Regions from separate parts of the Pseudoduganella sp. GW821-FHT11H04 genome, predicted to be linked through region 1. Evidence: predicted binding sites of a transcription regulator. Region 1 holds the regulator's gene; each other region holds the start of a gene.
What was found. Region 1 encodes FNR, which switches genes on or off when oxygen is low (the NO sensors DNR and NnrR bind a similar motif). Its sites were predicted from a motif close to TTGATNNNNATCAA; they were not measured.
Positions count from the first base shown of each region.

Region 2: AC1RTP_RS03975 (hemerythrin domain-containing protein) is a predicted target of FNR. The motif match lies at 906-919, and genes of this name have one in related genera.
Region 3: AC1RTP_RS05780 (FliM/FliN family flagellar motor switch protein) is a predicted target of FNR. The motif match lies at 1,060-1,073, and genes of this name have one in related genera.
Region 4: AC1RTP_RS22460 (universal stress protein) is a predicted target of FNR. The motif match lies at 605-618, and genes of this name have one in related genera.

Region 1 covers NZ_JBXARE010000019.1:83,306-85,503, forward strand. The annotation lists gene AC1RTP_RS26255 (MerR family transcriptional regulator) at 1-264, shown strand, start outside; gene AC1RTP_RS26260 (carboxymuconolactone decarboxylase family protein) at 215-592, shown strand; gene fnr (fumarate/nitrate reduction transcriptional regulator Fnr) at 710-1,486, opposite strand; gene AC1RTP_RS26270 (response regulator transcription factor) at 1,588-2,198, opposite strand, start outside.
Region 2 covers NZ_JBXARE010000002.1:28,159-30,356, reverse strand. The annotation lists gene AC1RTP_RS03980 (DUF349 domain-containing protein) at 1-92, opposite strand, end outside; gene AC1RTP_RS03975 (hemerythrin domain-containing protein) at 173-841, opposite strand; gene AC1RTP_RS03970 (bifunctional acetate--CoA ligase family protein/GNAT family N-acetyltransferase) at 945-2,198, opposite strand, start outside.
Region 3 covers NZ_JBXARE010000002.1:431,166-433,363, forward strand. The annotation lists gene fliF (flagellar basal-body MS-ring/collar protein FliF) at 1-388, opposite strand, end outside; gene fliE (flagellar hook-basal body complex protein FliE) at 424-774, opposite strand; gene AC1RTP_RS05780 (FliM/FliN family flagellar motor switch protein) at 1,162-2,016, shown strand; gene AC1RTP_RS05785 (FliM/FliN family flagellar motor switch protein) at 2,022-2,198, shown strand, end outside.
Region 4 covers NZ_JBXARE010000012.1:112,896-115,093, forward strand. The annotation lists gene AC1RTP_RS22455 (dihydrofolate reductase family protein) at 1-579, opposite strand, end outside; gene AC1RTP_RS22460 (universal stress protein) at 790-1,515, shown strand; gene AC1RTP_RS22465 (PHA/PHB synthase family protein) at 1,532-2,198, shown strand, end outside.

The DNA of each region.
Region 1 (2,198 bases):
ATCGGCAAAATGCAGGCTTTCGCAAAACTACGTGGCGCTGGGGACTCCACGGCCGGCGAACGGCGCCAGATGCTGGAGCAGCATTTGGAGGACGTGCTCGCGGAAATCGAAACGTTGCGGCAATCGGCCGCCACGCTGCAGTGGAAAGTCGAGCATTACCGCTCTTTGGAGCAGTCCCTGGCGTCAGGTTCAACCACTAATGGAGGAATTGCTGATGACCACCAACCCAAACCGTTACGAGCGCGGACTCGAAAAACTGCGTGAGATCGATGGCGAGATCGGAGAACGCGTTGTAGCAAGCCTGGCCGAGATCGCGCCGGATTTTGCCCGCTACCTGATCGAATTCCCGTTCGGCGACATCTATTCCCGCCCCGGCCTCGACCTGAGAAGCCGTGAAATCGCGGTTGTCGCCGCGCTAACGGCAATGGGCAATGCAACGCCCCAGCTCAAAGTCCACATCCAGGCTGCGCTCAACGTCGGCGTGACGCGTGACGAAGTCGTGGAAACCATCATGCAGATGGCCGTCTACGCCGGCTTCCCGGCCGCCCTGAACGGCCTGATGGCCGCCAAAGAAGTCTTCGCGCTGCAATAAAGAAGTTCTTCACGAAATACCGGGAACTATGGGCTCGCTATTCCGTGAAGAACCATAAAAAAGGGGCAGCTGAGCTGCCCCATACACCCCCTACAGGTGAGAAAGCTGGTTCGTGGATCAGGCGACGGCCGCGTATTCTTGCGCCATGCCGCCGGAAGACATGACTTCCAGCTTGTTGCGGTCGATGATGCGCAGGTCGCGGTTATTCAGGACGATCGAGCCATCCTGGCGCAGGCGGGCCAGTTGGCGGCTGACGCTTTCCACGGTCAGGCCGAGGTAGCCGCCGATATCTTCACGCGACATGCGCAGCTGGAAACTGGTCGAGGAGTAGCCACGCTGGGCATAACGGCCCGCGAGGTTGAGCAGGAACATGGCCAGGCGCTGCTCGGCGCGCATATGGCTCAGGAACAGCATTACAGACTGCTCGCGCTGGATTTCGCGGCTCATGGTGCGGTGGAATTGCTGCAGCAGGCCCGGGATCTGCATCACTAATTCTTGCAGGCGGCTGAAAGGGATTTCGCACACTTCGCTATCTTCCAGCGCCACAGCATTGCAGGAATGCTGGCCGTTACCGATCGCTTCCATGCCCAGCAGGTCGCCGGCCATGTGGAAGCCGCCAATCGTCTGTTCGCCGCGCTGATTCACCTGGACGGTCTTGAAGTGGCCAAAACGCACAGCGTACAGGCTGTGGAAGCTGTCGCCGGTCTGGTACAGCGGCTCGTCGCGCCCCACGCGGCGGCGGCGTGCGATGATCTGGTCAAGGCGGGCGACATCGTCTTCGGCCAGGCCTTGCGGCAGGCACAGTCGATTGAAACTGCACAGCGAGCATTTTGCAGCGACTGGTGCGCAGGATTTGGTGGCGTTTGCAGGGGTGATTGGGATGACCGGGCTCATGATGCTGCTCCTTGTTTTCGATGGGAGAAGTATCTCCCTCGGCATCATTTCCCGGTATCAAGCATCCTGTGTAGTTGTTGTAGTGGATCCCCTACAAGGCATCAGATCAGTCCATGCTCCAGAGCGTAGCGCGTCAGCTCAGCATTGCTGGACATGCCCATTTTCTCGAGGATGCGGCTGCGGTAGGTGGTCACCGTGTTCGGGCTTAAATGTAGTTTTTCCCCTATGCGAACCAGCGACTCGCCTTGGGCGATAAGCTTGAAAACTTCCAGCTCACGGTTCGAAAGCTCCTCGTGGTCGCCGCTTGGGCCGCCCCCAACCAGGGTTGCCAATTTTTCAAGCAGAGCCGGGCTGACATGCTTGCCGCCGGATGCCGCCTTGCGCACGGCCTCGATCAGGGTCGAGGTCGGGGCATCCTTGGTCAGGTAGCCGGAGGCGCCTGACTTAAGCGCCCGCACGGCGTAAATCTCTTCCGAATAGGTGCTGAGCACCAGCACCGCCATGCGCGGGTATTCGCTGCGCAGGCATTTCAGCAAATCCAGTCCATTCTTGCCCGGCATTTTGATGTCGACCAAAGCGACGTCGAAACTCCGCTCAGCCGCACGTTCCATGGCTTCCACGGCGTTGCCGGCTTCGCCCTCCACGCTGATATCGGTCGCCGTGCCCAGCATCAGGCGCACGCCGTTGCGCGCGATAGCGTGGTCGTCGACCA
Region 2 (2,198 bases), on a different contig from region 1:
GGAGAACCCAGGGGCGCCTGCGGACCGCCGGCGCTGGACTGGCCGGCAACGCTGGCCTGGCTGGCCTGCTGCTTGAATAGGAACTCAAACATAGTTGTGCTATGAATGGATCAAAACCACCATCATAGCGCAGCGCCGCCCGGCAAGGGCGGCGAATGCAGGCACGGCGTGTTCAGACCGTATCCGCAGCGCGATGGGCCAAACGGCTGCGCCGGTGGTAGCGCAGCTTCGGCACAGGAATCTCGGCTTGCTCTTCTTGCCGCAGGGATGCACGCACCTGCTTGGCCTCGGTCAAAGCCTTCCTGTCTTTTTCGGCGGAACACGGCACGCGGCGCGCTTCCACCACTTGAGCGTCATGGGCCAGGAACTTGTTCGCGATGTCAAACCACGCTTCGCCACCAATCGCGGACCTCGCAATGGAGAACAATTCCTTTTCCTCTTTCTCCAGGCGCTGTAATAACAGCGTGCAGAAAGTCTCGATCGATTCGCAGATCTCCGCCACCTGGCGTTCAGTGTGCTCGCTTGCTGTATCGAGCTCAGTCTGCAGGCGCCGGATCACGGACAAGGCTGCATTATTCAGGCGGCTCAATTCATCAAGCAATTGGTTAGCCTGCTCCGTTGCGTTCTGCAACGCCGGAATCAGGTACAGCTCGATCTTGCGCCAATGGCAGGCCTGGTACAGGCGCTCCAGGGTTTCGCAAGCATATTCAAGCTGGGACAGGGTCAAACGCTGTTGCCGCAACAGCGTCGATTGCACGTATTTTTGAAACGACAGCAGGCTAAGGCGCACGTTAGCCTGTTCAACGGATAGCGCAACTAATGTATATGTGGCCGTTAACATTCTTGCTCCCAAATATCGCTACGGAAACGGAAGTACAAGTGTAAATAAGACCGACAGATTCGCTTTGACATTCATCAATGTAACGTCACAGCGCCCTCCTAATTTAGGAGGTTTTCAAATGCAGCGCAAGGCGAAGATCAACCATACCAGCTTCTTGCGACGGCGTCACGGTTCCGCCAAATCTTCGCATCAGTTGTTGCATTCCGATATTCTCGGACAACGCTTCGCCTGTAATTTCTCGCGTGCCGCGGCTGCTGAAATAGTCAAGCAATTTCTGGAACAGGATATTTCCCAGGCCTTTACCTTTCAAATCGGAACGCACGATGATGGCAAATTCTGCTTTTTGGTTATCCGGATCGGCAACCGCCCGTACCACGCCCAGCGTTTCCGGCAGGCCGTCAACGCCGGTGCGCGTCGCGATGAAAGCCATGGCGCGGTCGTAGTCGATCTGGGTCAGGCGCGCGAGCTGGGTCGGCGGCAATTCTTTCATTGCCGAGAAGAAGCGCAGGCGCACGTCGTCGGGAGCAAGCTGGCTGAAGAAGCGCACATGCGCCGGCGCATCTTCCGGCCGGATCGGGCGCAGCAGCAAAGGTGCCCCCTGCCATGCGATTTCCTGCTCCAGCTCCTGCGGGTAGGGGCGGATCGCCATACTGCTTTCAGGTCTGCGCAGGCCGAGCGTGGCGCGCGCGCCATGCACGTGCAGCACACCGTCCTGCACCGTAACGGGATCGATTTCCAATACGGCGATTTCGCCGATGTCGGCCACCAGTTCAGCCACATGCACCAGGGCGCGGCACAGGATTTCGCGCTCTTCCACCAGGGTTCGTCCAACGCCGGTGCGGCGCAGCATGTCGCGCGCCAGCACCGTGTTCAGCGGCGGCAGGCCGACGGCGCGGTCATCCACCACGCGGCCGGCGCTGCCGCCCAGGCCAACGCTGATGGCGGGGCCGAACACCGGGTCGTGCTGCATGCCGATGCGAAGTCGTTGCGCGTCCCCACAGGCGACGTTTGGCGCCAGCGGCAAGCCGTATGCGGCCAGCACGGCAGCCAGGTCGGCCTGCGACAATTCGGCATTGCCGGCGGCGCGGGCAGCTTCCACCAGTTGGCGCGCCGCTTGGCGCTCCGGCACCGAATGGGCCGGCACCTGGCCCGGCACTTCAATCAGCAAGGCCTGGTTACGCGAGTACTGCACGACCTGGCTGAAGGCGCGCACGGCTTTTTCAGGCGTGTCGTAGCTTGGCAGGCCGGCGTCGGCAAAGACCTGCCGCGCGCCTGCCACCGATTCCCCTCCCAGCCAGCAGGACAGCACGCAGCGGCTGCTTTGCTGCACGAGCGGCACCAGGGCTTGCGCCACGCC
Region 3 (2,198 bases), on a different contig from region 1:
CGAATTGCGACACGCCCAGCGGATCGCTCTTGTCCATCAATTCAAGGCCGGCCGGCAGTTGCGCGGTCACGCCTTTTGCGGCCAGCATCATGCGCACCTGGCCCAGCTTGCCTTCCGGTACCAGCACCTGGCCGGTGTCCGGATGAATGCGGTACGAAATTTTTTCCGCATCGAGCACATTCATCATGTCGGCGGCCGCGACTTTTTCGCGTTGGCCAAAGACAGGCTTGTAGCCGCTCTGGTCCTTCCACATTACCATCAGCACAAGCGCGGTGACGCCGACGGCCAGCAACAGCAGCGGGTACAGGTTCTTTACGACAGCAGGCGGCACAGCTGGAGCCGCGGCGCCACGCCAGCGTCCAAAGGCGGACTTGAGGTTCTCGATCACGTGTGGTCTTTCGAAAGGGAAGGCGTAAAAGGAGCTTACAGCGGAAGCTTGATCAATTCATCCACCGCACCCATCACCTTATTGCGGACCTGCATCAGCATCTGGAAAGACAGGCTGGCTTCCTGGCTGGCCAGCATGGCGCCAACAAGGTCGTCGCTACGGCCGGCATCGACGTCGGCCATCTTTTGGCTCGCGTTCATGTCTTGCGCATTGACACCGGCGACAGCGTCTTGCATCGATTGGGCAAAAGAGAAGGTGGAACCTGGCTGCGGTGCGTTGAATTGCGCCGCCGGAGCGATGGCCGTGGCATGCTGGGTGAGTTCGGAAGCCGCGTTGTTCAGGGCTGCCAGGTCGGCCTTGATCAGGCCTGCGAATTCATTTGCCATAGGGCACCTCAGGTGGGTTGCGCGGCGCTAAGTAACTATTGTTGTTGCAGCAACTGTATTGACTTCAAGACAGTAACTAACAATATGGAGTGAATGTTAAATAGTGCCGTACGGGAATACGGAGTGTAGCGCGAATTCGTGCTCGTAACAACCGCTTACAAAATGCAAAACCTCTTATAAATCATGCATTAAGAGTCGTTTTTGCAACCAACTGACATTGCCAAACACTAATGAATATTAACGTGCGGCAATTTTTATGTAAAGACTTTTTGACCGATGAGATACTTGATCCATGGCAATACGGAGGGAATTGAGTTATTCTACGCTTACCAATTCATCCCGAGCGGATAACTTTGCGATACGATTAAAGCGGACGGATGGGCCACCATGAATTCCACTCAAAGCACTGTGCGATACGAAGTCTTAGACCCCTGCTTATTGGGGCGGCCAGTCCACCGGCTCCCCGAATTTGCCGCACAATTGCGCGAAGATCTGGCGCAGTCCATGCGACTGAATGTGCATCGCCGATATTGGGGTACCTGCCAGGTTGACGAGGTGACTTTCAGTCGTCTCGACGGCAGCGAAGTGCGGCAGCGCTGGCTCGGTTTTGCTTCAACGTCGGGCCAGCTCGGCTTTGCGATGGAGCGTAAGTTGTTGCTGAGTCTCCTGAATTTTCGCTACGGCCGCGCGACGCGCGCTGAAGCAACAGTTGACGAACAGGCAGTGCGCGTTACCGCTACTGAAGAACGTTTGGCTGTGGTGCTCGGGCAACAGCTGGCCAGCATCCTCGCAGCTCGCATTGAAAGCAACCTGCCCAATGGCGGCAAGGAGCTTGACGAAGATGACAATATTAAAGCCGGCAGCGTTGCACAGCCTGCCAAAGGCAGCTGGGTGATTACCGTTTCGCTAAGTGACGGCGAGCTGCAAGGCAAGGCCTGGTTCGCACTCGATAAGCAAGTGATGGGCAGCGTGCTGCGCGGCCTGCAGCCCGGGCGCGATGCAAGCAAGAAGGGCAGCAAGAATCCAGGGCCGCTGGCGGCGCGGCTCCAGGTTGGACTAAGCGGCAGGCTGGTTTCCAAGGAAACTACGCTGGGCGCAATGTTTGACTTGCGTGTGGGCGATGTCATCCCGATCAGCCTGCACAGGGCAGACGTTATGCTCGAAGACTCCCGCCTGTTTACAGCTGCGGTAACTGAGCACAAGGGCAAACTCTGCTTAACCTCTTTTGAAGACTCAGAATGAATATGATGAACAACCCGAATGGCGCCAACGACTCCATGCTGGACGATATGTCGGAGGAGATGATCATCGACCAGGTGTCGCAGGATTTGAACGATGTTCCGGCGCCGCGTCCCGGCCGCCGCGACCTGCCGGCCATGATGCGCAAAATTCCTGTCACGCTGACGCTGGAGGTGGGCTCGGCC
Region 4 (2,198 bases), on a different contig from region 1:
AAGCTGTGCCAGGTCAATTCCTTCAAAAAGACTTTCTCCGGCGCCCAACAGGACTGGCGATTGCACCAGGTGGATCTCATCAATTAGTCCGGCGCGCAGGTATTGCCGTATCGTTGCTGGCCCACCACCTATGCGTACGTCCTTGCCCTTGGCCGCCTCACGGGCCAGGCGTAATGCTTCTTCGAAGCCACCTGTGACGAAATGGAAAACGGTGCCGCCTTCCATCACCAGCGGCGCCCGCGGATGGTGGCTCAGCACGAAAACTGGCGTGTGATAAGGCGGATTTGGCCCCCACCAGCCCTTCCATTCCTCATCCGGCCACGGTCCGCGCACAGGACCAAACATATTCCGCCCCAGGATCCAGGCGCCGAGATTCTCCATCCCACGCTCGGCATAGTCATTGTCCAGCCCCAGGCTGCCCTCCCCGTCACCATGCATGGCCTGGAAAGTCTGGGTCGGGTAGAACCACTGATGCAACTGGACGCCGCCCTTGCCTAGCGGATTTTCAAGACTCTGCTCCGGGCCAGCCCCGAAACCATCAGTGCTGACAGCAAAACACGATACACGCAGCTTGCTCATTGCAACCTCGACGATTAGATTGAAATTGACCCAGATCATGCCGCGTCTTTGCGTAAAAGCCTAGAGTTTTTCCCATATAACCATCCGGAGGACGTCATGGGATACAAGACCGTCGTAGTGCATGTCAACAGCTCCGCGGATACTGAGCGGAGGGTGCGTCTTGCGGGACAGATCACCCGCATGGCAATGGGACATTTGGTGGGGTCCGCAATGAGCGGTATTTCGCGCTTCCTGTATGCCGACCACGCCACTGCCATGGGAGTCAGCATGGCCGCCCAATGCATGGACGAAGCGCGTGAAACCGCCCGCGCCAACCTAATGCGTTTCACCAGCCAATGCCAGATGCTCGACATGCCTTCGGTTGAAGCGCGCCTGATCGACGATGAGGCGGCGGACGGACTTGTTTTGCAGTCGCGCTACGGCGACCTCGTAGTCGTCGGACAGGTGAATCCTGACGACCCGATATCGCCAATGGAAGAGGAAACGCCCGAATACGTGGTTATCAACAGCGCCCGCCCGGTGCTGGTCGTACCCTATGCCGGACACTTTGAAGCGCCCTTCAAGCGCGTAGTGGTCGCCTGGGACGGCAGCATGGAGGCCACGCGCGCCCTGACGGCTGCAATCCCCCTGTTGCAGGCTGCTGGCAAAGTAACGCTGGCCGTCTTCAACGCAGGCCGCCAGCCAGATACCCACGGCAGCGAACCGGGCGCCGACATCGCCCTCTACCTGGCGCGGCATAACATCAAGGTCGAAGTCTCCTCGCAGGTGACCGCGATCGACATCGGGTCCGCCCTGCTTTCGTTCGCGGCCGACGTGGACGCCGACTTGCTGGTGATGGGCTGCTATGGCCACAGCCGGTTCCGCGAAATCATGCTGGGCGGTGCCACACGCACCGTCCTGCAGACGATGACTGTGCCAGTGTTGATGGCGCATTAGGCCTATACTGGCCTGTATGCCAAACCCTTTCGCCCAGGTTGCCGCCGCATGGCTCGCACATCCCGTGGAATTAGCCCGCGCGTGGCACGAACTAGCCACCGTAGCCTGGGCCACGGGCATGCCCGCGCCTGTCGCGGAAGCGGCGGAAGGCGATGACCGCTTTACCGACGAATCCTGGCGCAGCAACTCATTCTTTCATGGCCTGATGCAGCAGTACCTGGGTTTTACGCGCACCCTGGAGCGGCAAATCTACGACACGCCCGGCGTCGATGAACGCGTAGCCCACAGCGCGGCCTTCTGGTTGCGGCATTGGTGCAACGCAGTCGCACCAAGCAACTTCCCGCTCACAAACCCGCAAGTTCTACGCCGTGCCTTTGATACCGGCGGCGCCAGCCTTCGCCTGGGCTTCGAGGAATGGCTGCGCGACCTCCTGGCAGGCGATCTGCGCATGGTGGACCGGGCGCAATTCGAACTTGGGCGCGACCTGGCTGCTACGCCGGGCCGTGTGGTGATGCGCAACCAATTGATGGAATTGATCCAGTACACGCCGGTCGCTGCGAAAGTACGCAGCGTGCCCTTGGTCCTGGTGCCGCCATGGATCAACAAATACTACATCCTCGACCTGACGCAACAGCAAAGCATGGTGCGCCACCTGGTAGCGCAGGGCTTTGATGTTTTCGTGA